Regions from separate parts of the Streptomyces sp. P9(2023) genome, predicted to be linked through region 3. Evidence: riboswitches for the same ligand, from Rfam matches in the RefSeq annotation. Region 3 holds a riboswitch; each other region holds the start of a gene.
The links. A riboswitch is a leader RNA that binds a small molecule or an ion and turns the genes downstream of it on or off. The one in region 3 is predicted to bind cobalamin.
Positions count from the first base shown of each region.

Region 1: linked by a shared signal. The riboswitch ahead of Q5762_RS25765 (cobalamin biosynthesis protein) and the one ahead of Q5762_RS30455 (ABC transporter substrate-binding protein) in region 3 are both predicted to bind cobalamin.
Region 2: linked by a shared signal. The riboswitch ahead of metE (5-methyltetrahydropteroyltriglutamate--homocysteine S-methyltransferase) and the one ahead of Q5762_RS30455 (ABC transporter substrate-binding protein) in region 3 are both predicted to bind cobalamin.

Region 1 is NZ_JAUPWM010000024.1:55,922-65,580, forward strand. It holds gene Q5762_RS25740 (VOC family protein) at 57-458, shown strand; gene Q5762_RS25745 (hypothetical protein) at 489-2,033, opposite strand; gene Q5762_RS25750 (alpha/beta fold hydrolase) at 2,199-3,326, opposite strand; gene Q5762_RS25755 (anion permease) at 3,702-4,967, shown strand; gene Q5762_RS25760 (hypothetical protein) at 4,980-5,201, shown strand; cobalamin riboswitch at 5,351-5,496, shown strand; gene Q5762_RS25765 (cobalamin biosynthesis protein) at 5,528-6,493, shown strand; gene Q5762_RS25770 (cobyric acid synthase) at 6,490-8,040, shown strand; gene Q5762_RS25775 (putative cobaltochelatase) at 8,297-9,659, shown strand, end outside.
Region 2 is NZ_JAUPWM010000010.1:128,411-138,069, forward strand. It holds gene scpA (methylmalonyl-CoA mutase) at 1-156, opposite strand, end outside; gene Q5762_RS17020 (methylmalonyl-CoA mutase family protein) at 156-1,979, opposite strand; gene metE (5-methyltetrahydropteroyltriglutamate--homocysteine S-methyltransferase) at 2,176-4,494, opposite strand; cobalamin riboswitch at 4,655-4,874, opposite strand; gene Q5762_RS17030 (cation:proton antiporter) at 4,949-6,232, opposite strand; gene Q5762_RS17035 (TrkA C-terminal domain-containing protein) at 6,238-6,723, opposite strand; partial or broken gene Q5762_RS17040 (alcohol dehydrogenase catalytic domain-containing protein) at 6,990-7,597, shown strand; gene Q5762_RS17045 (nuclear transport factor 2 family protein) at 7,706-8,104, shown strand; gene Q5762_RS17050 (type 1 glutamine amidotransferase domain-containing protein) at 8,373-9,068, opposite strand; gene Q5762_RS17055 (glutamate ABC transporter substrate-binding protein) at 9,148-9,659, opposite strand, start outside.
Region 3 is NZ_JAUPWM010000036.1:53,124-62,782, reverse strand. It holds gene Q5762_RS30490 (response regulator transcription factor) at 1-374, opposite strand, end outside; gene Q5762_RS30485 (FAD-dependent oxidoreductase) at 613-1,761, shown strand; gene Q5762_RS40070 (hypothetical protein) at 1,903-2,439, shown strand; gene Q5762_RS30475 (DUF6243 family protein) at 2,815-3,030, shown strand; gene Q5762_RS30470 (NAD(P)/FAD-dependent oxidoreductase) at 3,374-4,642, opposite strand; gene Q5762_RS30465 (ABC transporter ATP-binding protein) at 4,891-5,673, opposite strand; gene Q5762_RS30460 (iron chelate uptake ABC transporter family permease subunit) at 5,670-6,683, opposite strand; gene Q5762_RS30455 (ABC transporter substrate-binding protein) at 6,680-7,765, opposite strand; cobalamin riboswitch at 7,778-7,974, opposite strand; gene Q5762_RS30450 (Rrf2 family transcriptional regulator) at 8,076-8,534, shown strand; gene Q5762_RS30445 (putative leader peptide) at 8,648-8,749, shown strand; gene Q5762_RS30440 (aliphatic sulfonate ABC transporter substrate-binding protein) at 8,850-9,659, shown strand, end outside.

The DNA of each region.
Region 1 (9,659 bases), on a different contig from region 3:
CCGGATGCCAGACTGAGATCCAGGTCACATTCCCGCCGCGAGAAGGAGTGATCGGAATGGCTGAGGCACCCCATATCTGTCCGACCCTGACCTACCACGACGCGCACGCCGCGATCAGACAGCTCACGGAGGCGTTCGGCTTCACCCGCACCGCGGTGTTCGAGGGCGAGGACGGCAAGGTCGTACACGCCGAGCTGTCGTTCGGCAACGGCATGGTGATGCTCGGCAGCAAGGGCACGGGCAGCGAGTTCGACAAGCTGGTCGAGGGGTCCGGGCCCAGCGGGGTGTACGTCCACGTGGACGACGTGGACGAACACCACGCGCGGGCGGTGGCCCACGGCGTCGAGGTCCTGATGCCGCCGACGGACCAGGAGTACGGCTCGCGGGACTACATCGCGCGCGACGGCGAGGGGAACGTCTGGAGCTTCGGCACCTATCTGCCGGGGGCCACCGGCTGAGGCCCGGGCGCGGGGGCCCGGGCGCTGCCGTCAGGCTCCCCCGGTGTGCACCTGGAAGGCCGCCCGGCGGACCGCCTTGGCGAGGGCGGGGTCGGGGTGGGCCGCGGCGAGCGCGACCAGGACCTGGACCGTACGGGGGTGACCGACGGCGCGGATCTCGTCGAGGAGCGCCGGGACCGTGCCCTGGACGGCCGATTCCAGGTGACGTACGAGGAGCGTGCTCTCACCGTGGTCGGCGACGGCCGCGGCGGTGTCCACCCAGAGCCAGGTGGCCTCCTCGCGGGTGAGCACGTCCGGGGCGTCGTCGGGGTCGGCGCCTTCGTACTCGGCGAGCCAGAGCAGGGCGTACGGCCGGAGGGAGACCTCCTCGGCCGCGGCCCGGACCTCCGCCTCTGCGGGGGCTCCGACGACCCGCAGCGCCTCGAAGGCGAGGCCGCGCAGCAGGGCGTCCTCCCCGCGGGCGACGGCGAGGAGCTCGGCGACGGCGCTGGAGAGGGTGCGCGCGGCGAGCCAGGCGCGGTACTCGTCGCGGGCGGGCCCGGGGGTGAGGCCGGCGCAGCCGCGGAGCATGTCCTCGGCGGACTGCTCGATGTTGCCGGCCGGGCTCTGGGCGGCGACGCAGATCTGCTCCAGCTTGACCCAGACCGCCCAGTTGCCGAGCGGGGTCAGCGTGGCCTGACGGCCCTCGGGGCCCTCGCCGAGGGTCAGCGCGCCGACGGCGGCGAGGCCCTCCAGGGCCCAGTCGAGCAGCGCGGCGAGCCCGTGGGGGCCGGTGGCGGGCGGGGTGTCCCCGGGGGAGCCGGCGACGGCGCCCTCGGCGGGTGCGTCGACGGGGACCTCGCAGCGCTCCTCGCGCAGTTCGTCGACGCGCTGGCCGAGCAGGTCGAGCAGGGCGGGGACGGTCACCGGACCGGCCGAGAGCTGGAGGAGGGAGAGCACCTGGGGGACGGCCTCGACGACCTCGGCGACGGCGCCGGGGGCCACGTCCTCGGGGGCGGGGTGGACCAGGGACCAGGCGTCGAAGAGGGCGACCCAGCCGCGCAGCACGGCGGAGTCGTCGCGGTCCCAGGCGTGCAGCCGCCAGCCGGGGCGGGCGGTGTCGCCGTGGAGCTCCACGAGTCCGGCGAGCCGGGCCCGGTCCCAGCCGGCCCGGATCTGGCCGGGCGTCAGGTCCAGTGCGGCGGCGGCCCGTTCCTGGTGCGGCAGGGCGCGGGTCGCGGGGTCGGTACCGGCGCGGGTGCCGGGGGCGGTGGCAGCGGCGGCGGTGGCTGCCTGGCCGGTCGCCTCGCCGGCGGTCGTGTCGCGGGGGGCGGGGACGGCCTGGGGGCGGGCGTCGGCGGCGGCCTCGGGCCCGCCGTCGAGGGCGGCCCAGCGGGCGATCCGTACGGCGTCGGCGAGGACGGTCCGTGCCTGGCGGGCCAGTTCCGCGCGGGGCGGAGTGCCCTCCGGCGGGCGCGGGGCCGGGCGCGTGCGCCGGTTCGTCACGGCCCGCCGGGCGGTGGCGAGTGCCCGCGGACGGACAAGTCGGAGTCTGGAGTTGCGCGCCAAATGCTCATCGGGCTTTCGAGACGTCACGGGGGCAGTCTTCCCGTTGACGGCCCGAAAGCCCAATCGGAATCGAATACGCCGTCGCGCGGCCCTCGGCCGGGGCCCGGCGCGCGGCCCGCCGGAGGGTTTGCGGAATCCCGCGGGTGGCCTCCGGGAGGCCCGGCGGAGACCTGTCGGCAGCCCGCGGGACACCTACAGAAGAGGGGTGAGGAAGCGGCGCAGGGCCTCTTCGTAGCGGACCGGGTCGGCGTTCCACATCGCGGCGTGCGGTGCGCCGCGGACGGTGTGCAGGCTGACCAGTTCCGGGCGGCGGGCGGCCAGTTCGAGGGAGGGCTCCCAGGGGGCGATCGTGTCGTCGGGGCCGTGCATCACGAGCGTCGGTACGCGCAGGGCGGCCGGGTCGGCGGCCTCCGGGAGCCGGTCGCCGTGCGGCCAGCCCCGGCCCGTCGCGGCGCGGACGGCGAGCGGCAGCAGGGGGCCGGGGACGCGGTGGGCGGCGGCGAGGTTGCGCAGGGTGACCTCCCGGTCGAGGACCGGGGAATCCAGCACGAGGCCGCGGATCACGTCCCGTACGCCGGATTCGGCGGCGGCGTACAGGGCCATCGAGGCGCCGGTGGACCAACCGTGCAGCACGACGTGTTCGGCGCCCCGGCGGACGGCGTAGCGGATGGCGGCGTCGACGTCCCGCCACTCCGAGTCGCCGAGGTGGCCGAGGCCGTCCGGGGACGCGGGCGCGCCCTCGTCCCCGCGGTAGGAGAGGCAGAGGACGGGGATCGACCGGCGGGAGAGGAAGGGGACGAGGTTCAGGGGGTGCCGGCGGGTGGTGCCGATGCCGTGCAGGGCGATGACCCAGGTGGAGCGCGGGCCGGGGACGAGCCAGGCGGGCAGCGAGCCGAGCTCGCCGGGGATCTCGACGTCCTCGTGGGTGACGCCGAGGGCACTGTGCGGGTCCCCGCTGTGCAGCTCGGGCGTGAGCCGGACCCGGACGCCGGGCTCCAGGGAGCCGTGCTCGACGCGTTCCAGGCGGCGGACGACGGTGTCGGCGGTGTGCGGGACCCGGTCCAGGACGGGGCCGACGACCGCGTGGACGTCGGGGCCCTCGATCCCGTACGTACCGGGGCGCAGGGAGGCGAGGCTGCGGGTGAGGGTGACCTGGCCGGGACCCGTGGCGTGCACGGTGAGCCGGGGGTCGCCGGGCAGGGGCCGGCCGGACGTCGCCCTGAGGGCGACGTCGCCGGCGTACCGGCCGGCCGCGAACGCGGCCGCGCCGGCACCGAGCAGAGTGGTGACGGCCGCTGCCGTCGCTGTAGCCGGGCGCACGTCCCCAGTGTCGGCAGCCGGGGCCGGGGCTGCCACCGGACGAACCCGCCCGTGGCCGTCCCCGATCGGAGTGACGTGCGTCTCCTTCAGGGGTCCCCCGGTGGGCTGACGGGACGCCTGGGGCGTCCACGGGCTGACACGGGGCGAGCCGGGACGAAGCGGACGGGTTCGCCGGGGCCCTGTGGCGGCACGGATTACCCGGGGTCGCAGGGCGCCCACATCGTGGACAGAGCGTTCACGCGGGGCGTTCGAGGGGTCAAGCGGAATGCCCGGACCCCGATTTGGAACACCACAACGCCCGACCCAGTTCATCTTCCGTTCACTCAGGTTGCCTACGTTCGTCCAGCCACTGACGTCAAACGATTGCCTGGGTAAATGGAACACCTCACGCTGCTGCTCGCGATTGTGGTCGTGACAGCTCTCGTGTTCGATTTCACGAACGGTTTCCACGACACCGCCAACGCGATGGCGACGACCATCTCGACCGGTGCCCTCAAGCCCAAGACCGCGGTGGCGATGTCCGCCGTTCTCAACCTGGTCGGTGCGTTCCTGTCCGTGGAGGTCGCCAAGACGATCTCCGGCGGGATCATCAACGAACAGGGCATTCGTACCGAAGTGATCTTCGCGGCGCTCGTCGGCGCCATCCTCTGGAATCTGCTGACCTGGCTCCTGGGTCTGCCGTCCAGCTCCTCCCACGCCCTCTTCGGCGGACTCATCGGCGCGGCCGTGATGTCGGCCGGCTGGTCGGCCGTCAACGGCTCGACCGTGGTCAGCAAGGTCCTGATCCCCGCGATCGCCGCGCCGCTCGTCGCCGGCCTCGCCGCGATGGCGGCCACCAAGTTGACGTACAGGATCGGCGCGAAGACGGACACGAAGTCCACGGCCAAGGGCTACCGGGCCGGCCAGATCGCCTCCGCCGGTCTCGTCTCCCTCGCGCACGGCACCAACGACGCCCAGAAGACGATGGGTGTCATCACCCTCGCCCTGGTCACCGGCGGCGTCCTCGCCCCCGGCTCCAACCCCCCGATGTGGGTCGTCGTCTCCGCCGGTGTCGCCATCGCGCTCGGCACCTACCTCGGCGGCTGGCGCATCATCCGCACCATGGGCAAGGGCCTCACCGACCTCCAGCCGCAGCAGGGCTTCGCCGCCCAGACCAGCGCCGCGACGGTCATCCTGGCCTCGTCCAACCTGGGCTTCTCGCTCTCCACCACCCAGTCCTGCTCCGGCGCCGTAATGGGCGCGGGCCTCGGCCGCAAGGGCGGCGTCGTCCGCTGGTCGACCGCCACCCGGATGTTCGTCGCCTGGGGTCTGACCCTGCCCGCCGCGGGTCTGGTCGGCGCCGGCGCCGAGTTCCTCACCAAGCAGGGCAGCTGGGGCGTCGCCCTCGTCGCGGTCCTCCTCGTCGCCGGTTCGGGCGTCATCTGGGCGCTGTCCCGCCGCAAGCCGGTCGACCAGCACAACGTCACGGCCGACGAGATCGACGACGAGCCCGCGGGCGTCGTGACCACCGCCATCGCGGCCGTCACCCCGCCGGCCCCGGCCGGTTCCGTGGCCGCCGTCGCGGACGACCACCTCAAGACCACCATCCCCTCGCCGGCCCCCGCGGACCCGGCAGCCCCCGCCGCCTCGGCCGCGGTGTAAGGAACGGACGACATGAAGATCGACTGGGCAGCTCTCGGCTCCGTCTTCGGAGTCAGCCTCGTGGCGACCGTCGCCCTCGTGGGCCTCTTCACCCTCGGCATCATCGGCCTCTCCAAGCAGGAGCAGGCCGCCACCCAGGGCGGCTCGGCCGCGCTTGCGCGCACCGGCGCGTACGCCTGCTTCGCGTTCTGCGCGGCGGCCGTCGCGTACGGCATCTATCTGATCGTCGTCTGACCGATCGCGGTCCACGACGACCCCGCTTCGCACGGCCGGGCGGGTCGCACCTTCGGGTGCGGCCCGCCCGGTCGTCGTTCCGGGGTGCCGTGCGGGCGGCGTGTGGTGCTCCGCACACTGTCCCGCCGCAGGTCAAGGGTGAGTTGACGGGTGTTCGCACACGTGGTGGACTTCCGGGGCCATTACGGCGGCAAGCAGAGGAAGCCCGGTGCGAATCCGGCGCGGTCCCGCCACTGTGACCGGGGAGTCGAACCCCCGGGAGTCAGGAACTCTCGCCGCCGGTCACGTCGAGCCAGGGCGCGGACCCTGAGTGAGGACACACCGCCATGCCCGGCCGCAGCCGCAGTGCAGCCACAGGTGTATTCGCGTACGGCGCCGCCGCCGGTCTGGCCGCGGATCTGATCGTCGGCGACCCCCGCCGCGGCCATCCGGTCGCCGCGTTCGGACGCGCCGCGGGGGCGGTCGAGAAACTTGTCTGGCGCGACCACCGCGGGTGGGGCGCGCTGCACACCGCCGTCTGCGTGACGGGCGCCGCGGGCGCCGCCGCGCTGGCCGCCCGTACCGTACGCGACCACCCCCGGGCCTCCGCCGCGCTGACCGCCGCCGCCGTCTGGGCCGTCGTCGGCGGTACGACCCTGGGCCGGGAGGCCCGTGCGATCGGCGGGGCCCTGGCCGCCGGCGACCTGGAGGTGGCCCGCGAGCGGCTGCCGCATCTGGTGGGGCGCGACCCGCAGGCCCTGGACGGTCCGGCGATGGCCCGCGCGGTCGTGGAGTCCGTCGCCGAGAACACCTCCGACGCGGTGGTGGGGGCCCTGTTCTGGGGCGCGGTCGCGGGCGTTCCCGGTCTGGTCGGGTTCCGGGCGGTGAACACCCTGGACGCGATGGTCGGCCACAAGTCCGCGAAGTACCGGCGGTTCGGCTGGGCCTCGGCCCGGCTCGACGACGTGGCCGGCTGGCCGGGCGCCCGGCTGACGGCCGCGCTTGCCGCCGTCGGCGGCGACACCAAGGGCGCGGTCCGGGCCTGGCGTACGGACGCGGCGAAGCACCCGAGCCCCAACGCGGGCCCGGTGGAGGCGGCGTTCGCGGGGGCGCTCGGGGTACGGCTCGGCGGGACGCTCTCGTACGGCGGTCGGGTCGAGCACCGGCCGGTACTGAACGGGGAGGGGCGGGCCGTGGAGGTCGCGGACATCGAACGGGCGGTCCGGCTGTCGCGCCGGGTGACGGCGCTGACGCTGGCCGCCTGCGTGGGCGGACGGATCGTTGCGGGCGCGCTGAAGCGGAGGAAGGCATGAAGCGTGGTGGGGGGTTGCTGGTCGCCGGGACCACGTCCGACGCCGGCAAGAGTGTCGTCACGGCGGGCATCTGCCGTTGGCTGGTCCGGCAGGGTGTGAAGGTCGCCCCGTTCAAGGGGCAGAACATGTCCCTGAACTCCTTCGTGACCCGGGAGGGCGCGGAGATCGGCCGGGCGCAGGCCATGCAGGCGCAGGCGGCCCGGGTCGAGCCGACCGCGCTCATGAACCCCGTACTCCTGAAGCCGGGCAGCGACCGCTCCAGTCAGGTCGTCCTGATGGGCAAGCCGGTGGGCGAGTTGAGCGCCCGTGGTTACCACGGGGGCAGGCAGAAGGAGCTGTTCGATCCCGTGATGGCGTGCCTGGAGGAGCTGCGGGGCACGTATGACGCCGTGATCTGCGAGGGGGCGGGCAGTCCGGCCGAGATCAACCTGCGGCGTACGGACATCGTGAACATGGGCGTCGCGCGGGCCGCGCGCCTCCCGGTCCTCGTGGTCGGAGACATCGACAGGGGCGGGGTGTTCGCCCAGTTCTTCGGTACGACGGCGCTGCTCGCGCCCGAGGATCAGGAGCTGATCGCGGGCTATCTCGTGAACAAGTTCCGTGGCGACGTCTCGCTGTTGGAGCCCGGGCTCGACATGCTGTACGGGCTCACCGGGCGCCGGACCTTCGGTGTGCTGCCGTACGCGCACGGGCTCGGCATCGACGAGGAGGACGGGATGGGGGTGCCCCCTGGTCGAGCGAAGTCGAGACCTTGGGGGAGGGTCTCCCTGCGGGGCGCCGTCCGCGAGTCGGTCGTCGCGCCGCCGGTCGGCGCGGACGTGCTGCGGGTCGCCGTGTGCGCGGTGCCGTTGATGTCGAACTTCACCGATGTCGACGCGCTCGCCGCCGAACCTGGTGTCGTCGTGCGGTTCGTGGACCGGGCGGAGGAGCTGGTCGACGCGGATCTGGTGGTCGTGCCGGGGACGCGGGGGACCGTGAAGGCGCTGGCGTGGCTGCGTGAGCGCGGGCTCGCGGACGCGCTGGCGCGGCGGGCCGCCGAGGGGCGGCCGGTGCTTGGCATCTGTGGCGGCTTTCAGGTGCTCGGGGAGCTGATCGAGGACGACGTCGAGTCGAAGGCGGGGTCGGTGGACGGGCTCGGGCTGCTGCCCGTACGGGTGCGGTTCGCGGCCGAGAAGACGCTCGCGCGGCCGGTGGGTGAGGCGCTCGGGGAGCGGGTCGAGGGGTACGAGATCCATCATGGCGTCGCGGACGTGCTGGGCGGGGAACCCTTCCTGGACGGGTGCCGGGTCGGCGCGGTCTGGGGCACGCACTGGCACGGCTCGCTGGAGAGCGACGGGTTCCGGCGGGCGTTCCTGCGGGAGGTCGCGGCGGCGGCGGGGCGGCGGTTCGTGCCGGCTCCGGACACGTCGTTCGGGGCGCTGCGGGAGGAGCAGTTGGACCGCCTCGGTGACTTGATCGAGGAGCATGCGGACACGGATGGGTTGCTGCGGCTGATCGAGGACGGTCCCCCGGCTGGGGTGCCGTTCGTGCCGCCGGGGGCGCCGTGAGGGGGCCGGTGCGGGAGCGGTGCCGGGTGCGGCCCGGTGGGGGTGCGCCCGGTGGGGGTGCGCCCGGCCTTCGGCCGAGCTGGGATTCCCACCCTCCCCCAGAGCTTCGCCTGGGGGGACCCCCATCTCGCTCCGCACGCCCGTACGGCATGGAGAGCAGAGGTGCGGGTGGCCCATGTGGGGCGGCACCCGCCGTCGGCGGCTGCGGGCCGTCGAACGTACACGAGCGTCAGCGATCAGAAGGAGTGACCATCCGATGAGCAACCGCTATCCGTTCACCGCCGTCGTCGGCATGGACGATCTGCGGCTGGCGTTGTTGTTGAACGCCGTCAGCCCGGCGGTGGGTGGGGTTCTCGTGCGCGGTGAGAAGGGGACCGCCAAGTCGACCGCCGTGCGCGCGCTCGCCGACCTGTTGCCCGAGGTGCCCGTCGTCGCGGGCTGCCGGTTCAGCTGCGACCCGGCCGCGCCCGATCCGGCGTGCCCGGACGGGCCGCACGAGACCGCACCGGCCGCCTCGCGCCCCGCCCGTATGGTCGAGCTGCCCGTCGGCGCCTCCGAGGACCGGCTCGTCGGCGCGCTCGACATCGAACGGGCCCTCGCCGAGGGCGTGAAAGCCTTCGAGCCCGGGCTGCTCGCCGACGCGCACCGCGGGATCCTGTACGTGGACGAGGTCAACCTCCTCCACGACCACCTGATCGACCTGCTCCTCGACGCCGCCGCCATGGGCTCCTCGTACGTCGAGCGCGAAGGCGTCTCCGTACGGCACGCGGCGCGCTTCCTGCTCGTCGGCACGATGAACCCCGAAGAGGGCGAACTGCGGCCGCAGTTGCTGGACCGGTTCGGCCTGACCGTCGAGGTCGCGGCCTCCCGCGAGCCCGAGCAGCGGGTGGAGGTCGTCCGGCGGCGGCTGGCGTACGACGACGATCCGGCCGCGTTCGCCGCGCGCTGGGCGGGTGACGAGACCGCCCTGCGGGAGCGGATCGTCGCGGCGCGCGAGCTGCTGCCGAGCATCGTGCTCGGGGATGCCGCGCTGCTCCAGATCGCCGCGACCTGCGCCGCGTTCGAGGTGGACGGCATGCGCGCGGACATCGTGATGGCCCGGACGGCGACCGCGCTCGCCGCGTGGGCCGGGCGGACCGAGGTGACCTCCGACGACGTACGGCAGGCGGCGCTGCTCGCGCTTCCCCACCGCAGGCGGCGCAACCCCTTCGACGCGCCCGGCCTCGACGAGGACAAGCTCGACGAGACGCTGGAGCAGTTCAAGGGCGAGGACGACGAGGATCCCGACCCCGGGCCGGAGGGCCCCGGTGGTCCCGGTGGCGGGGGCGGTGTGCCGCCGCAGGGTGAGGGGCCGGAAGGTACGGCTCCGCAGGACACGGCTTCGCAGGACTCGGCTCCCGACGACGCGCCCGCGCCCGCTCCGCAGGGCCCCGGTGGCGCCGGTGAGCGGGCCGCCGTCAAGGCCGCCGAGCCGTTCCGTACGAAGATGCTCAGCGTGCCCGGGCTCGGCGAGGGCGCGTCCGGGCGTCGCTCCCGGGCCCGTACCGAGCACGGCAGGACGACCGGTGCCGTACGGCCCCGGGGCGCGCTGACCAAGCTGCACCTGGCCGCGACCGTGC
Region 2 (9,659 bases), on a different contig from region 3:
CCCGGTGTACAGCGGCTTGACCGCGATGCCCTCCGGGGTCTCCCAGAGCAGATCGTCACCGCCGGCGGCCTTCTTCACCGCCGTACGCCACTCGTCGGCGCTTCCGTCGGCGGCCGGGGTACCCAGCTCGATCCCGGAGAAGTCGGGGACGGACATCAGGACACTCCCATCCGGTCAAGGGTGGCGGCGAGCACGGCGACCGTGTCGCAGCCCGCGAAGACATAGGTGTCGACACCCGCGTACGGCCCGGGCCGGCCCGCGAGGAGCACATGCCCCGCGCCCGCTGCGGCGAGCTCGCGCGCGCGGTCCTCCGCCTGCTCCTCGTAGAGCGCGTCGCTGGAGCAGAGGCACGCCTCGCTCGCCCCGCTCTCCTCGAAGCTGCCTTCCGTGACGGCCTCGATGCCGCCCGCCTGGAAGAGGTTGGCGGCGAAGGTGGCCCGCGCGGTGTGCGCGGCGGCGGGGCCGAGCGTGGCCAGGTAGATGCGCGGCCGGGCGCCGGTCGCGGCGAGATGGGCGTCGGAGCGGGCGCGCAGCTCCTCGAACGCGTCGTCGCGACGCACCCGGGGAAGCCCGCCGGACGGCGGCTCGGGCGCGGGCTCGCGGACGACGGGTTTCTCGGCGAGGTTCGGGAACTCGCTGACGCCGGTGACGGGTTCGCGCCGCTTGGCGAGCTTGGCGCTGCGCGCCGCCCAGGTCTCGGCGAGCCGATCGCCGATCATCCCGGACCGCAGCGCGGCCTCCTGTCCACCGGCGCGCTCGATCGTACGGAAGAACTCCCAGCCCGCGTGGGCGAGTTCGTCCGTCAGCCGCTCCACGTACCAGGAGCCGCCCGCCGGGTCGATCACCCGGGCGAGGTGCGACTCCTCGATGAGGATCGTCGAGGTGTTGCGGGCGATGCGCCGCGCGAACGCGTCCGGCAGGCCGAGCGCGTGGTCGAACGGCAGTACGGTGACGGAGTCGGCGCCGCCGACCCCGGCGGCCAGGGTGGCCACGGTCGTGCGGAGCATGTTCACCCAGGGGTCCCGGCGGGACATCATCACCGGTGAGGTGACGGCGTGTTGGCGCTGTGCGCCCGCGCCGCCACTCGTACTGCCGCTCGCCCCGCTGACCTCGGCCACCCGGGCCCAGAGCCTGCGGGCGGCGCGGAGCTTGGCGATGGTGAGGAACTGGTCGGCGGTGGCCGCGTAGCGGAACTCCAGCTGCCCGAGGGCCTGTTCGATGCTCAGACCCGCCTCCGTGAGCTTACGGAGATACCCGACGCCGGTCGCCAGCGAGCAGCCCAGCTCCTGCGCGGCCGAGCCGCCGGCCTCGTGGTACGGCAGCGTGTCCACGGTCAGCGCCCGCAGCCCCGGGTACTCCTCGACGCAGCGGCGCGCGAGCCCGGCGACGGGGGAGAAGTCGTACGACCGGCCGGTACGGGCCTCGAAACCGAGGGGATCGGCGCCGAGGTTGCCGCGCGCCGCCTCCGGGGCGACGCCCCGCTCCTCGTACAGCCGCAGCAGCTCCCGCGCCGCCCCCTCGACGTCCTGCCCCGCGTCGAGGACGACGGGCGCGAGGTCGAGGTAGACCCCGTCGAGGACCTGGCCGAGCCGCGCGACCGGGATGCCGCCCTCGCCGACGACCAGCCAGAGGGAGGTGACGCCGTTCTCCAGGTCGGCGAGGACCGTCCCGGCGACGTCGGTGGTGTGCCGCTGGCGTACGTCCCAGCCGCCGAGGGTGTTCCCCTCGGCCCGGCCGGACCGTACGAAGGGGGCGAAGCCGGGAAGGCCGGGCTCCGGGGCGGTGTCGTCGGCCGCATAGAGGGGATGGACGCGGAGCCCGTCCTCAAGGGCGGTGGACAGGGCGTCCTCGGCTGCCGGACCCTCGACGTCCTTCCCCGACTTGCGCAGCACACCGGCCACCAGGTGCTGCCACTGTTCACGGGAGGTGTCGGGGAATTCGGCGGCGAGGGCGAGCCCGTCGTCGGGAAGGACTGTCATGCTCGGATGTTAGGTCAGCTCGCTCAAATGACAGCAGTGCGCACGGCTGTGACCTTGCCCTCTCCGGGAAGGTCTTGAAGCCCCGGCGGAATCCGGACTAGGAAGGGAGCCGCCGGGGTGCGCGCATGAATCGGACAGACCCGGAGGGCCGGGGCACCCGTACGCGCCCCGACCCCTGAGTGGCTCGCCCGAGGCGTCAGGACGCCGGCAGCTCGCTCCGTACCGTGCGGGCCGCCGCGACCAGGTTCTCCAGCGAGGCGCGGGTCTCCGGCCAGCCCCGGGTCTTCAGACCGCAGTCGGGGTTGACCCAGAGCCGCTCGGCGGGGATGGCCTTCAGTCCTGTACGGAGCAGCTCGGCCGCCTCCTCGGCGCTCGGGACGCGCGGGGAGTGGATGTCGTACACCCCGGGGCCGGCCTCGCGCGGGTAGCCGTGCGCGGCCAGCTCGCGGGCGACCTGCATGTGCGAGCGGGCGGCCTCCAGGCTGATCACGTCCGCGTCGAGGTCGTCGATGGCCCGGACGATGTCACCGAACTCCGCGTAGCACATGTGCGTGTGGATCTGGGTGTCCGGCCGGACCCCGCCGGTGCTGAGCCGGAACGCCTCCGTCGCCCACGCCAGGTACTCCGGGTGGTCAGCCCGGCGGAGCGGAAGGGTCTCCCGCAGCGCGGGCTCGTCGACCTGGATGACCGACGTGCCCGCCGCCTCCAGGTCGTCCACCTCGTCGCGCAGGGCGAGCGCGACCTGCCGGGCGGTCTCGCCGAGCGGCTGGTCGTCCCGGACGAAGGACCAGGCGAGCATGGTGACCGGGCCCGTGAGCATGCCCTTGACCGGGCGGTGGGTGAGGGACTGCGCGTACGTCGTCCAGCGCACCGTCATCGGCGTGGGGCGGGAGATGTCACCGGCCAGGATCGGCGGGCGGACGTACCGGGTGCCGTAGGACTGGACCCAGCCGTGCTGGGTGGCGAGGTAGCCGGTCAGCTGCTCGGCGAAGTACTGCACCATGTCGTTGCGTTCGGGCTCGCCGTGCACCAGGACGTCCAGGCCGGTCTTCTCCTGGAAGGCGATCACCTCCTGGATCTCGGCCTTGACCCGCTCCTCGTACCCGGCCGTGTCGATCCGGCTCGCGCGCAGGTCGGCGCGGGCGGTGCGCAGTTCGGTGGTCTGCGGGAACGACCCGATGGTGGTCGTCGGCAGCAGGGGCAGGCCGAGGTGGGCGTGCTGGGCCACCGCCCGCTCGGCGTACGGCTGGGAGCGGCGGGCGTCGGCGGCGGAGACGGCGCCGGTACGGGCGCGCACGGCCGGATCGCGGGTGAGCGGCGACTCCGCGCGGGAGGCGAGGTCGGCCCGGTTGGCGGCCAGCTCGGCGGTGATCGCGGAGGTGCCGTGGGCCAGGCCCTTGGCGAGGGTGACGATCTCGGCGGTCTTCTGCCGGGCGAAGGCGAGCCAGCGCAGGATCTGCGGGTCGATGTCCCGTTCGGCGGTGGCGTCGAGGGGAACGTGCAGCAGGGAGCAGGACGCCGACACGTCGACCCGGTCGGCGAGACCGAGCAGGGTGCCGAGGGTCGTGAGGGACTTCGTCAGATCGTTGACCCAGATGTTGCGGCCGTCGACCACCCCGGCGACCAGCCGCTTGCCGGGCAGCCCGCCGACGGCGGCGAGGCCGTCGAGGTTGGCGGCGGCGGAGCCGGTGAAGTCGAGTGCGAGGCCCTCGACCGGCGCCTTGGCCAGCACCGGCAGGGCCTCGCCCAGCCGGTCGAAGTACGAGGCGACCAGCAGCTTCGGCCGGTCCGCCAGGCCGCCGAGGTCGCGGTAGGCGCGGGCGGCGGCGTTCAGCTCGGCCGGGGTGCGGTCCTGCACCAGGGCCGGTTCGTCCAGCTGGACCCACGTGGCGCCGGCGGCCCTCAGGTCGGCGAGGACCTCGGCGTACACCGGCAGCAGCCGGTCGAGCAGCGTCAGCGGGTCGAAGTCGGCGGCCACCCCGGGCGCGGGCTTGGCGAGCAGCAGGTAGGTGACGGGGCCGACGAGGACCGGGCGGGCCGTCAGGCCGAGGGAGAGGGCCTCCGCCAGCTCTCCGACCTGCTTCCCGGAGTCGGCGGTGAAGACCGTGTCAGGTCCCAACTCCGGGACCAGGTAGTGGTAGTTGGTGTCGAACCACTTGGTCATCTCCAGCGGCGCGACGTCCTGCGTGCCGCGCGCCATGGCGAAGAGGCCGTCGAGCGGCCCGGCGGCGACGGCGTCCCGGTGCCGCTCGGGGATCGCGCCGACCATGACGGTGGTGTCGAGGACGTGGTCGTAGAGCGAGAAGTCGCCGGTCGGCACCTCGTGGATGCCGGCCTCGGCGAGTCGAAGCCAGTGGGTGCGGCGCAGTTCGGCGGTGGTGGCCCGGAGGGCGTCGGCGGTGACGCGGCCCTTCCAGTACCCCTCGATCGCCTTCTTCAGCTCCCGGTGCTGTCCCTGCCGGGGGTAGCCGTACACGGTGGCGCGTGCTGCCGCGGCTGCGGGCTTGGTGGTCACGGAGAATCTCCTTCGCGAGATGAATCCCTGGATCCCGGCGACGGGACGAGGGCGCGAAGGGGTGACGAACCGGACGGTACGGGCGCACGGGAGGTGCGGCCGCCGTTCGGTATGGTCGCCGACCCGCCCTCGAGGTCACCGGAATGTCCGCGTACGAATGGTCCGTACGCGGGCAGATGGCAGGTCTTCGGACTCGCGGGCACGTCCTCTCGGGGAGGACACCTACTGGCCGTCGCTTCCCAGACCCGTACGGGTCCAGTGCGTATGACGGCGGTCGTTCACGCTCACCGCTGCGGGGCAGTCCCGGATTCCCACCGGGTTCCCTCTTACGACGCGTCCCGTCCGGCTGACGGGGGCGAACCAGCTGCACCGACCACCCTAAGGGGCAGCTCAGAGCGGTGACAGGGGAATTCCACCGTACGGATGGTGACTTGAGACACCCCTGTCGATCAGCTCACGTCCGCCCGGCTGTGCCGTCGTCCACGGGTTCCAAGGTCTCCTCCGGCGGTGCCTCGACCGGTGTCGCCGGGGCGGGAGTGGGGGTGGGAGTGGGGGCGGCAGTGGAAGCGGGCGCTTTGCGGAGGCGGCCGGTCAGAGCGGTGGCGATCGGTTCGGTGTAGCGGGCGGTGAGCGGGCCGAGGACGACGAGCACGAGGACGTAGGCCGTCGCGAGCGGACCGAGGGCCGGTTCGACACCGGCGGTGACGGCGAGACCCGCGATGACGATGGAGAACTCGCCCCGGGCGACCAGGGTGCCGCCGGCCCGCCAGCGGCCCTTGACCGAGATCCCGGCCCGGCGGGCGGCCCAGTAGCCCGTGGCGATCTTCGTCGCAGCCGTGACGACGGCGAGGGCGAGCGCGGGCAGGATCACCGGCGGGATGCTCGCCGGGTCGGTGTGCAGCCCGAAGAAGACGAAGAACACCGCGGCGAACAGGTCCCGCAGCGGGCTGAGCAGATTGTGCGCGCCTTCCGCGACCTCGCCCGAGAGGGCGATGCCGACGAGGAAGGCGCCGACGGCGGCGGAGACCTGGAGCTGCTGGGCGATGCCGGCGACCAGCAGGGTCAGGCCGAGCACGACGAGGAGGAGTTTCTCCGGGTCGTCGCTGGAGACGAAGCGCGAGATGACCCGTCCGTAGCGGACGGCGACGAAGAGGACCGTGCCCGCCACACCGAGCGCGATGGCGAGGGTGAGGCTGCCGGCGGCCAGACTCACCCCGGCGAGCAGGGCGGTGACGATCGGCAGGTAGACCGCCATGGCGAGGTCTTCCAGGACCAGGATGCTCAGGATGGCCGGGGTCTCGCGGTTGCCGAGGCGGCCGAGGTCGCCCATCACCTTGGCGATGACGCCGGAGGAGGATATCCAGGTGACGCCGGCCAGGACGACGGCGGCGACCGGACCCCAGCCGAGGAGCAGCGCCATTCCCGCACCGGGCAGTGCGTTGAGGGTGAAGTCGACGAGTCCCGCCGGGTATTGGGTCTTGAGGTTGGTCACCAGGTCACTGGCGGTGTACTCGAGTCCGAGCATCAACAGCAGCAGGATGACGCCGATCTCGGCGCCGATCGCGACGAACTCCTCGCTGGTGCCCAGCGGGAGCAGGCCGCCCTCGCCGAACGCGAGACCGGCGAGCAGATAGAGGGGTATCGGGGAGAACTGGAAGCGTCCGGCGAGCCGGCCGAGCAGGCCCAGGGCGAGGATGATCGCGCCGAACTCGATCAGGAAGACGGCGGAGGAGTGCATGACCTTCACTCCCGGCCGAGGATCGCGGCGGCCGCCTCGACGCCCTCGCGGGTGCCGATCACGATGAGGGTGTCGCCGCCGGCCAGCCGGAAGTCCGGGGCGGGCGACGGTATCGCGTCGGCCCGCCGCAGTACGGCGACGATGGAGGCGCCCGTCTCCGTGCGCATCCGGGTCTCGCCCAGCACCCGCCCGTTCCACTGCGAGTGCGCCGACAGCTCGATCCGCTCGGCGACCAGCCCCAGGTCCGTGGTGGAGAGCAGATTGGGGCTGTGGTGCGAGGGCATGAGCGCGTCGATCAGCGCCTCCGCCTCCTTCGCGGTCAGCTTCGCCGAAAGCGCGCATTCGTCCGGGTCGTCGCGCCGGTATGCGTTGAGGGTCCGGCTGCCGTCCCGGTGGGCTATCACCGAGAGACGGCGGTGCTCGCGGGTGGTCAGGTCGTAGCGGACCCCGATGCCGGGGAGCGGTGTGTTGCTCATGCGTGGAACGGGCACGGGAAACCCCCATGGACGTGCTGGCGCCGGACTGAGGTGCGAAAACGGACCCCCGAACATCACCCTATCGAGCGCTCTACGGCGCGAGGGTCGCGATCTCGTGCTCGAACAGGGCCTCCGCGACGACTCTCTCCATCCCCGTGAAGTGGCCCGCGAGTTCGAGCGAGAGCACCCGTGGAGCCGGGTCCAGAAGGCCATCGCCGTGGCGAAGGGGTCGCCCGCGCCCGCCGCCTCGCCGGCCCGGAGCAGCGCGCCCATGATCTCGGATGGTCGCCATGGAGGCGACCGGGGTCTCCTTCGCGGAGCAGCAGATGCGGCGGGGCCGGTACTACGACCAGCCGCCGTTCCCGTTCGTCCCCGGGTACGACCTGGTGGGCACGGTCGCCGCCGTGGGGGCCGGGGTCGGTCCGGAGCTGCTCGGCACCCGGGTGGCCGCGCTGACCAAGACCGGCGGCTGGGCCAGCCACGTCGTGCTCGACGCGGCGGACGTCGTTCCCGTGCCGGAGGGTCTCGGGGCCGCCGAGGCGGAGACCGCCGTCGTCAACGGGATCACCGCTACGGCAGCGCCGCCACCCGTGACGACTCGGGCTCGAAGCAGTGGCCGGTCCTCAAGATCCTCGGCCGGGTGTGGGTGTGGCACGTGCTGCCCAACGGCCGTAGCGCGTATTTCTACAACGTCTGGGGTGGCCGGGCCTTCGCCGCGGACCGCTTCCGGAGCCGTCTGCGTACCGACCTCGGTCAGGTCTTCGAGGCGATGCGGCGCGGCGATGTCAGGGCCCGGATAGCGGCCGAACTCCCGCTGAGTCAGGTCGCCGAGGCGCTGCGGCTCGCCGAGTCGGGCACGGTGAACGGCAAGGTCGTCCTGACTCCGTGACGCTGCTGCTACGCGGCGCCGTGACGCTCGGTCCCGGGCTGGACAGTGTCCCGTCCCGGCCATAGCCTCCTCCCAACCTATTCAATTAATTGAGTATTGCGAGGGTTCATGCACCCGTTCCGCAAGGCCGTCGAGAACCGTGACGCGGCCGCCATCGAGGCGCTGCTGGCCGAGGACGTCGTCTTCACCAGCCCCGTGGCCTTCAAGCCGTACGCGGGCAAGGCGATCACCGCCGCCATCATCCGGGGCGTGACCCGCGTCTTCGAGGACTTCGCCTACGAGCGCGAGATCGCCAACCCCGACGGCCGAGACCACGCCCTCGTCTTCACCGCGGCCGTGAACGGCCGTCAGATCCAGGGCTGCGACTTCCTCCACTTCGACGAGGACGGGCGGATCGACGACTTCATGGTGATGGTCCGACCGTTGTCCGCCGCCCAGGCACTCGCCGAGGCGATGGGCGCGCAGTTCGACCGCATAGCACGGGAGGCGGCGGGGGACGCCGAGTGACGGGGTCCTACCAGGTCGGTCCCAGGGCGAGGAGCCGAACCTCGACCACGGTGACGTGCGGGTTGGCGGGAACGCCCGGCCGCCGGGCCCTCGGTGGCGACCCGGCCGCGCCGAGGCGGTCGGCCAAGACCGGGGCGGCAGGGGCTTTCGCCGCCGGATCCTGACCGGTCACCTCAAGCAGGGCGTCGGCGCGGGTCGGCGACCCGCGCCGACAGATCCTGGGCGTACGGCGTGGGCGCGACGCCGCGCGGCAAAGGGGGGCTACGGATCAGGCCAGCTTCTTCACCAGTTCGGCGGCGAGCGGGGCGGCGGAGGACGGGTTCTGGCCGGTGAGGAGGTTGCGGTCGACGACCACGTGCGGGGCCCACGGCTCGCCGACCTGGACGTCGATGCCTGCCTCGACCAGACGGGTCTCCAGGAGCCACCTGGCCTTGTCGGCCAAGCCCGCCTGCGCCTCCTCGGCGTTGGTGAACGCGGTGACCTTGTACCCCGCGAAGGCGTTCGTACCGTCCTCCTTCGTGGCGGCCAGCATCGCGGCCGGGGCGTGGCACACGACGGCCAGCGGCCGGCCCGAGGCGAGGGCGTCGACGAGGAGCCGTCCGGACACCGGGTCGACGGCGAGGTCCTCCATCGGACCGTGGCCGCCGGGGTAGAAGACGGCCGCGTAGTCGTCGAGGCGTACGTCCTTCAGGGCGATCGGCTGCCCGAGCTCGGTGATCGACGCGAGGGTGGCGGCGACCCGGTCGGCGCCCTCCTGGCCGCCGTTGAACTCCGGCGCGAGGCTGCCCCGGTCGACGGTCGGGACGACCCCGCCGGGGGTCGCGACGACGATCTCGTGCCCGGCGGCCTTGAACGCCTCGTACGGGGCGACGGCCTCCTCGGCCCAGAAGCCGGTGGGGTGCTTGGTGCCGTCGGCGAGGGTCCAGTGGTCGGCGCCGGTCATCACAAAAAGGATCTTGGCCATGGTGAGGTCACTCCGAGGGTGTCGCTGACGTGGCTGACGTTCCGCAATCGAAGCTATGCCCGCCACGGAAAGATCTCCCTCACCCGGTCGGCGACCCGCCGGAATGCGTCGTGCGGAGCAGCGGGAGGTTCTTCTCCACGGCCGCCGCCCACGAGCCGTCCGCCACCATGGCCTTCAGCGCCGCCTCGATCCGCGCCCGCAGGGGGCTGCCCTTCGGCAGGCCCACGCCGTAGCGCTCGTCGCTCCACCGGAAACCCGCGAGTTTGAACTTCCCCCGGTACGGGTCCTGTGCGGCGTATCCCGCGAGAAGCGCGTTGTCCGTGGTGACGGCGTCGACCGCGCCGGAGGCCAGGTCCTCCACGCACTGCTCGTACGTGTAGCGCCCCTTCACGGACGCCCACGTGCGGATCTTCGCCAGGGCGTTCTCCGCAGAGCCGGACCCCGTGGCCGAGCACACGCTCTTGTCGCGCAGATCGGCCTCCCGGGTGACGGCCGTATCGTCGGCGCGGAGCAGGACGTCCTGGTGGGCCGTGAGGTACGGGCCGACGAAGTCGACCTGCTCCGCGCGCCGGTCCGTCATCGCGTAGGCCG
Region 3 (9,659 bases):
TCGGCGAGGGAGGTGACAGAGAGGTCATTCTCCCGCAGTACCGCGTCGATCGGCAGTCCGGCGGCGGCGTGCAGCGCGTCGGGGTCGAGGTCACCGACCAGCAGCACCAGGCGCGTGCGCGGCCGGGAGAGCAATGGATCGAGGGTGTGCGCACCGCCCGGCAGCGCCCCCACCGAAAGTAACACCGTGGCATGGGCCGGCAGTTCTTCAACGCGCACCTCCTGAGCCCTCGCCACCGCGACCACGGGGAGATCGGGAGCGGCCTCCTCCAGCATGCGCTGGAGTCCCATCCGGGTCACCGTGTGCGGTTCGACAAGGACCGTGACGGCGTCCTGGTGGACATGGGACGAGGCCATCACAGCGATATCTGACATCGACCCACCTCCATCACGATGCGATGAAACGCCTGCCGCGACGACCGGCTGACGATGAGTGGATCTGCCGCGCGGCCGGACCAACACCCGTACACGCAGTCCCCGTTATTCACTTGGCCCCCCGAGGAAGAACTATGGGTATGCAACATACTGCGGTCATGTACTATGGATCGCAGTAGTGTGATGTGTCAAGGAATCTACGCTCCGTCAACGACGGCTACCGAGGGGGAACGCTTCGATGGATTTCGACGTCGTAGTGGTCGGAGGGGGCGCGGCGGGCGTCGACGCCGCCGCGGAGGTCCGCCGCCGGGCTCCGGAGGCGAGCGTCGCTCTCATCAGCCCCGAGCGCGACCTCCACTACCGCCCCTGGCTGGTCTACCTCCCGGCGGCGGCCGTCCCTGAGACCGACCTCTCCATTCCGCTTTCCGGGATCGCGTCCACCCACGGCTTCCAGCACATCCAGGACTCGGTCCACGAGGTGCGTCCGAAGGCGGGTGAGGTCACGCTGTCCACCGACGGCCGACGCGTCACCTACCACCGGCTCATCCTCGCCCCCGGAGCGCCGGCTGACCGCGACCGCATCCCGGGAGCCGCCGAGCACGCGCTCTACCCGTGCGACCGGGGTGACGCCGGCGAACTCGTCCGCCGGCTGCGGGAGCCGACGACGGGCACAGTCGTGTTCCTCCTCACCGGTGAGCGCATCGGCCCCGGCCTCGAGTACGCCGGCTGGAGCGCACGGGCGGCACGGGACGCGGGACGCGGGTCCGTCAAGGTGGTCGTGGTCGAGGACGGCGACGCCATGGACCGCCAATTCGGGGTTCAGGCCGCGGACCGACTCGTCTCGACCGCGGGGACACTCGGAATCGAAACGGTCCGGCACGCGCGGGTCGAGCGAGTCGAGAGCGGCAAGCTGGTTCTCGCCTCCGGCGCGATCGGCGCGGACATCGTGTGCGTCACCAGCCCGCTGCGCGGGCCGGATCTGGGCCTGCCGGCGGAACTGCTGGACGCGCGCGGCATGCTGAAGGTCGATGCGACGCTGGCCGTCCCGCAGTACGCCGGCATCTTCTCGGCAGGCGACTTCGCCGACGTCCAAGGGCTGGGCCTGGAGCTGCCCAAGACATGGATGATGGCCCGTCTCCAAGCGGTGACGGCCGCCCGCAACGCCGTCGTGTCGCTCAGCGGCGGGCGTCCGGCCGCGCTCGACGCACGCAAGGCGGCGCGGATGGCGGCGATCTCCATGCCGGACGTCGGCGGCCGGACGGTGTTCGTACGCAACCGGAAGCCCGTGCTCGCGGGTAGCTGGCCGCTGCGCATGCGCTATCGCGTGGACGCCAAGTACCTGTCCCGCTACCGCACGCGCCCCGGCGCCACCCGCCCGGCGCCGTAGCGGACAACGGGTGGGCCGGTTGCCGCGGGACGCGTAGGCCTCGTCCCCGGCGACCGCGCCGGGGACGCACGGCGTCCGAGGCGAGCACCACGCCGTGCGCGAAACCGGCACAGCCAGCTGAGACGTCGAAGGCCACCGCCCGTGGAGCCGATCCGGTCCGCGATCTCAGTGGCGAGCTGCGTCGACGCCCTGACCGGTGCCGGGGTCGGTCACCGGCAGGTCGCCGCGCTGGCGATCGGCGCCGCCGTCGACATCGACTCCTTCTATGACGCGCTGGTCCCGGCCCCGTGCACGAACTCCACGCTGCTGGTGCTGTCCCTCGACGGCAAGGGCGTGGTGATGAGGCCGGACGCGCTGCGCGAGGCCACCGCGAGGGCAGCCGCCGCCAAAGGCGGCAACAAGCTGGACAAACGGCTGTCGGCCGGGGAGAAGAACGGCCGCAAGCGGATGGCCACGCTGGGCACCGTCTACGATGCCGAGCCGGTACCGCGCGACATCGACGACATCATCGCCGACGCCGACGACGAGAGGGCCACCGACGGGGCCGATCCCCCGGCCCGCCCCGAAAGCCCGCTCCAAACGGCTGTGCGGCTCGGTCACCGCCCTCGGCAGCGCGCACCTGCGGAGGACAACGAGTCGACGGAGAGGCGGCGATCGGCCGTCATGGTTGTCCCGTAACGGCGGGGCGCAAGTGAGATGTCTCTCAGGCCGTCAGTGTGCTCGCGACCACTGACGACGACCGCGGCAGCCCAGTAACGCACATCTGGACCTGCCCCGGGCGGGCGGCGACCACCGGCGGGTGCTGGCTGTGCTGAGATTCCCGGAAGGAAACGGCTGACCCCGGGCGCTCGCCGATGGCCCGGCCGACGCCGGGGCGGCGAAGAGGTTGGTGTGGGGGGCCGACGGAACCGGGTAACGTCTTTGTCATGTTCTTCCAGACGCCGATTTACGAGTGAGAGCGTGATGGGCCCCTGCTGACGTCCTTCGACGTCGCCGCGCCCGTCCCCCACCGACGAATCCGTAGATCACTTCACATCATTACCGGGAGAACCCGTGACCGTGAGCAAGAACATCAACAACCCCGTGGGCCAGGGCGGCGGCCAGCGCAAGAGGCTGTCCCGCGCCGAACGGCAGAACAACGGTCCGCACCGCAACCTCGACCGCCAGGGTGCAGCCGACCAGAAGGCGGAGCTGGTGCGCAAGATGCGCGAGAAGGCAGGCGCAGCTGAGGGCGCCGGGCAGACGGGCGACGACACGGCACAGAGCTGACGCACCGCCGCCGCAGGGCGGCACCGCACGGGGCAGGGCCCGGACCGCGACGCGCGATCCGGGCCCTGCTGCCGTACCGGGGCCCGCCTCAGGCCCGGGTCCCCAGGCGCGGCCGGGTCCGATGCCTGGAACGCGGAGGCGTGCCACGCGCCCGGCCTCGACCGGCCCCCTGGAGCGCTGCCATCGCAGGTACGCGTACCGCGGGGCCCTACGACCTGGCCGGCCACGCCGACGTACGGCTGATGCACGAGCGGGTGATCCGCGAGGCGCAGACTCCCGAAGACCTGCACGCCCACCTCAATGCCGACGTGCTGCTAGTACTCCAGCCGAAGCGGGTCACTGATCAGCTTCGCGTGGGTGGCGCGGTCGCCCTGAGGTGCTTGATGTTGACCACCGAGGCCTTGGCCAGTGCCAGGGGGTTCAGGAAGCGCAGGGGGCCGATCAGGCGGGAGCCGAAGAGGTGCATGTGACGGGCCAGTGATGCGTCGAGCGTCGCCGCCGAGAACATCAGGCGTTCCACGGGGTTGAACGGGCGGGACCTGGCGAAGTCGACGGCCAGCAACTGGTGGCCGGTCAGGCGGCGGCGGTGCCTGCGGGCGTAGAGCGCGAGTGACCTGTCGAGGTCGCCCCGGCCCGTCGCCGCCGCCGCGGTCGCCTCCGTCAACCAGTGCGCGGACTGCAGAGCCCACCCGCAGCCCACTCCCCACAGGGGATCGCCGGTCAGGGCGGCGTCGCCGATGAGCGCGATGCCCGGTGCGGTCGGCTTGCGGGTGTGGAGCGGGTAGTCGACCATGCCGGTGATCTTCGTGATCCGCTCGGCGGCGTCGATGGGCGGCGCCTCCGGGAGGGCGCGTACGAAGGCGGCGAAGCTGCCCTCCAGGTCTTCCCTGAAGGCCGGCAGCCGCTTCTTGTCCGGGAGCACCGCGAGGACCGTCACCCCGTCGTCGTTCGGGAACGCGTACGCCATGTCGGGCTCCAGGAACCAGGCATGACTGACCCCGCCGGGCAGCGGAAGGTCGCGGAAGTGCGCGAGATAGCCGAACCGGCCGTTCTCGTACCGTCGAGCCGGCACCTCGGCGAGCTTCGCCACGGCCGAGTCCTTGCCGTCGGCGCCGACCACCAGACGGGCCCTGATCTCGCGCTCGCCCTGCGGGGACGACGCGCGCACCCCGACGGTTCGCCCGGCGTCCCGGACCAGTCCGGTCACCTGATGGCCGAGGAGCAGATCGACGCCAGGGGTCTGCGCCGCGTGGGACCTGATCAACGGGTCGAGGGTGCTGCGCCGGATGTTGTACCCGTACGGGAGCTCGGGGCCCGCCGGTGCGGACCTCGGCTCGATCCAGCCCCAGCGGGTGTGCCAGCGGGCCGCGTTACGGACGGCTCCCGCCTTCTCGAGAGCGGGGATCAGGCCGAGTTCGTCCAGCACCGGGTACGCGCAGGCCGTGAGGGAGTGGGTGCACAGCACCTTGTACGCCTCGGGGTCCGAGCGGCGTTCCAGCAGGGCGACGCGGGCACCGCGTCGAGCGAGCAGGATCGCCGCGGCGCTGCCGGCGAGGCCGGCTCCGCTGATGACGACGTCGTAGTCCTGTACCGCACTCTCAGGCGTGGCCATGCGCTGAGCGCCCCCTCGGGATGTCGGTGCCGTTCGTGGGAGTGGTGAAGGTGCCGTGCCGTGCCGTACGCCCCCGCTGTCAGGCGCATGACCAATCTAATCGGCCCATGAGCCGCATGGTGTGCGATCAGGCCTCCCGGACACCTGCCCCTCAGGCACACCCGGCCACCTGGAAGTGGGCTGGTCAGGGTGGCGCGAGGGGCGAGAGAGCCCGTCCGGGCTCGATTCGCAGGATCCTCCGGCGGGCGCTAGGCGCGCCGGGTGGCGACCGTGCCCAGGACGCGGAGGTGCGGGCGGGCGTCGGCGGTGGGGTGGCTGATCTCCACGCGGACGCCGTAGACCTCGGCGATCAGGGGTGCCGTGAGGACCTCGCGCGGGGCGCCGGCGGCGACCACCCGCCCCTCGGCGAGCATGACGATCGTGTCGCAGTACATCGCGGCCAGGTTCAGGTCGTGGAGCGCCACGACGGTGGTGATCCGCAGGCTCGTCACCAGGTCGAGCAGTTCCAACTGATGCTGGATGTCGAGGTGGTTGGTGGGCTCGTCCAGGAGGAGTTCGCGCGGCTCCTGGGCGAGGGCGCGGGCGATCTGGGCCCGTTGGCGTTCGCCGCCGGACAGGGTGTGCCAGGGCTGGTCCGCGCGGTCGGTGAGGCCGGTGCGGTGCAGGGCGTTCCGTACCGCCTCCTCGTCCGCGGCGGAGGCCGGACTCCAGGCGCGGCGGTGCGGGATACGGCCGAGACGTACGACGTCGGCCACACCGAGCTCGACGAGCGTGTCGGCCTGCTGCTCGACGACCGCGACCCGCCGGGCGACGTCCCGCCGCCGCAGGTCGTGGAGCGGGTCGCCGTCGAGGCGGACCACGCCGGAAGCGGGGGCGAGGACGCCGCAGAGCAGCCTCAGGAGGGTCGACTTCCCGGAGCCGTTGGGGCCGAGGAGACCGGTCGTGGTGCCGGGTTCGGCGGTGAGGGTGACGCCGTCGAGGATCAGCCGTCCTGCGGCGGTCCGTGTGACGCGGTCGGCGCTGAGTGTCATCGGCGGGCGCTCCGGCTCCGGTACAGGACGAGGACGAAGGCGGGTACGCCGACGAGCGAGGTGACGACCCCGACCGGCACTTCCTGCGGTTCGAGGACGGTACGGGCGAGGGTGTCGACCCAGACGAGGAAGACGGCTCCGCCGAGCGCGGTGACGGGCAGCAGCCGGCCGTGCCCCGGCCCGACGAGGGCGCGTGCGGCGTGCGGCAGGACGAGGCCGACGAAACCGATCGCGCCGGCCGAGCTGACGAGGGCCGCGGTGAGCAGGGCGGTGGCGCAGAGCAGCACGAGCCGGGTCCGGGCGACCCGTACACCGAGGGTGGCCGCCGCGTCCTGGCCGAAGGCGAAGGCGTCCAGCGTACGGGCGTACCCGAGGCAGACGGCGAGCGTCGGGACCAGGACGGCGAGGCACAGCCATACGTCGGTCCAGCCGGCGCCGCCGAGCGAGCCGAGGAGCCAGAAGAGGACGCCGCGGGTCGTCTCGGCGTCGGCGGAGGTGACGACGACGAACGAGGTCAGCGCGGAGAACAGCTGCATGGCAGCGACACCGGACAGGACGACCCGGTCGGTCGTACCGCCGAGGACATGGCTCAGCAGGAGCATCGCGGCGAAGGAGCAGAGCGCGCCGGCGAACGCGCCCGCCGAGACGGAGAGGGCTCCCCCGCCGACGCCGAGGACGACGACCACGACGGCCCCGGTCGACGCCCCGGAGGAGACACCGAGGACGAAGGGGTCGGCGAGCGGGTTACGCAGGAGGGACTGCATCACGGCGCCGCAGAGCGCGAGTCCGGCGCCGCAGACGGCGGCGAGAAGAGTGCGCGGGAGCCGCAGGTTCCAGATGATGCCGTCCCTGATCGGGCTGAGGCCCGAGGGTTCCCCGCCGAGGTGGGAGGCGACGACGGACAGGACGTCGCCGACGCCGATGTCGGCGGGGCCGATGGTGACCGCGACGGCGAGGGAGAGGACCAGGGCGACGCACCCGAGCGCGAGGTGCGCGAGGGTACGGGTCATCGGGTGGGGTGGTGGCGGCGCAGGCCGGCGGCGAGCTGCTCGATGCCCTCGACGGTACGGATCGTCGGGTTCATGGCCTGGCCGCTGAGGAGGACGTACCGCTTGTTCCGTACGGCGTCCATCGTCTTCGTCACGGGGTGGGACTCCAGGAACTCGATCTTCTTCGCCGCACTCTCCCCGGACTGCGCCTTACGCGTGAGGTCACCGATCACCAGGATGTCGGGGTCACGGTCGGCGACCGCCTCCCAGCCGATCTGTGGCCATTCGTCGGTGGTGGAGTCGAAGACGTTCTTCACCCCGGTCTCCCGGGTGATGACCCCGGGTGCGCCACAACAGCCCGCCATGTAGGGGGACTCGGAGTCGGAGAACCAGTAGAGGACGCTGACGCCTTGCGCGTCGAGCCCCTCGGTGGCCTTCGCGACGCGGCCCTTGAGCTCGGCGACGAGCGCCTCACCGCGCTCCTCGACGCCGAACACCCGGGCCAGGTCGCGGACTTCGCCGTAGACGGCCTCCATGGTCAGCGGCTCGGTGCGCTTGCCGTCGCCCCCGCCGCTGTTGTCCTTGCCCTGGCAGTCGGACGGGGAGAGGTATGTGGGGACGCCGAGCTTCTCGAACTGCTCGCGGGTGGCCACGCCACCCTTGGCGAGAGTGGAGGCGAACGAGGCCGCCACGAAGTCGGGTTCGGTGTCGAGGACCTTCTCGAAGGAGGGGTAGTTCTCGGCGAGCCGCGGGACGTCGGCGGCGGCCTTCTCCAGGCCCTTCATCACCGGGTCGGTCCAGGTCGCGGTGCCGACCATCCGGTCGGCGAGGCCCAGGGAGAGCATGATCTCGGTCGTGCCCTGGTTGAGCGAGACCGCCCGGCGGGGGCCGCCGCCCGCGATCTCGACCGTACGGCCGCAGTTCTCGACCGACCGTGGGCCGGTGGCGGCCGAGGAGTCGCCCTTGCCCGCGCCGGCGCTGCCGGCGCCTCCGCCGCCACCTCCGCAGCCGGTCAGCAGCAGGGCTCCGGAGAGGAGCAGGGTGAAGGTGCGGGCGGCTGGGCAGGCGAAGGCCACGGCTCTTCCTCGGCGTCGAGGGCCCATGCGCGGGGCCCGTGTCGTACGGATACCGCCAGCAGGTCTTCGGACTCGGGATCACCCGGACGGAGCGCCTTCCCGGACCGGCTCCCCGGTCCAGTGGCTTCGTGCCCCGCCCGTCACCCTCACCGCTGCGCGTCAGCTCCGGATTCGCACCGGATTCCCTGACTCCGTACGTCACGCACGTGAGTTCGACTGGCTACGGCAAGCTACCACAGCGTCCGATCGGGCCCACCGGGGCGCGGTCGGGGCCGTACGGGCGCGTTGGCCCAGGCCGTGCGGGCGCGTGGTGCAGGCCGTGCGGGATACTGCGGGCATGCGGATCTCAGCCAGGGCGGACTACGCGGTACGTGCCGCGCTGCAGCTCGCCGCGTCGCGGGACGACGAGCCACTGAAGGCGGAGGCCATCTCCGAGGCGCAGGACATCCCCCACAAGTTCCTCGAAGGCATCCTGAACGACATGCGCCGGGGCGGTCTCGTGGTGAGCCGGCGGGGCGGCAACGGCGGCTACCGACTGGCGCGGCCCGCCGAGGCCATCAGCATCGCGGACGTCATACGCGTCGTGGAGGGACCGCTCGTCTCGGTGCGCGGCGTCCGGCCCCCGGACCTCACGTACACAGGTCCCGCCGAGTCGCTCCTGCCGCTGTGGGTCGCGCTGCGGTCCAACGTGCGCGAGATCCTCGAAGGCGTCTCGCTCGCCGACGTGGCGACGGCACAACTGCCTGCCGAGGTGACGGAGCTGGCCAGCGCCCCGGAGGCCTGGACCAATCCCTGAGACGGTTCCGTCCGGCATGTGAACACCCTCTTGGGATGGCCGTCTCGTTCTGCCACGATCCCTATCAGCCAGGTAGGAGAACTAGGGATCCCGGGAGGGTGGCGGCAGTGCCCATGCGAACGTTCGACCGCGTGGACCGCCTGTCGACCCTGCTGACCTCCCGTCGCCACATCGACCTCGGCCGTCACTCCAGCGCCATCTGTCGCGCCGCCTGACGCTCAGCGCCGCCCCGCGCAGCCGCCTTCCCGGCTTGCCCGCCCCGCTGTCCGTACGTACGCACCTTCCTGCTCGCCCAGCACCCGAGAGGACACCTCTGTGTCTGCCGCCAGACCGTTCACCACCCTGCGTACCGTCGCCGCCGTAGCGGCGCTCCCCCTGCTGCTCGCTTCGTGCGGCTACGGCTCCGATGCCGCGACCGACGAGAAGAAGGTGGCCGCCGAGGGCGCGAAGCTCTCGACGGAGTCGGTCCGCGTCGGCTACTTCCCGAACCTGACCCACGCCACCGCCCTCGTCGGCGACCAAGAGGGCATCATCCAGAAGGAGTTGGGCGGGACGCAGCTGAAGGTCTCCACCTTCAACGCCGGCCCCTCCGAGATCGAGGCGCTGAACGCGGACTCCATCGACATCGGCTTCATCGGCCCCTCCCCCGCGATCAACGGCTACACCAAGTCCAAGGGCAAGAACCTCCGGATCATCGGCGGTTCGGCCTCCGGCGGCGTGAAGCTGGTCGTCAACCCCGAGAAGATCCGGACCCTGGACGACGTCAAGGGCAAGCGGATCGCCACCCCGCAGCTCGGCAACACCCAGGACGTCGCCTTCCTCAACTGGATCTCCGAACAGGGCTGGAAGGTCGACGCCCAGAGCGGCAAGGGCGACGTCTCCGTCCTCCGCACGGACAACAAGGTCACCCCCGACGCCTACAAGTCCGGCTCCATCGACGGCGCCTGGGTACCGGAACCGACCGCCTCCAAGCTGGTGAGCGAGGGCGGGAAGGTCCTTCTCGACGAGTCGTCGCTGTGGCCCGACAAGAAGTTCGTGATCACGAACATCATCGTGTCGCAGAAGTTCCTCGGCGAGCACCCCGACGTCGTCGAGGCCGTACTGCGCGGCTCGGTGAAGACCAAC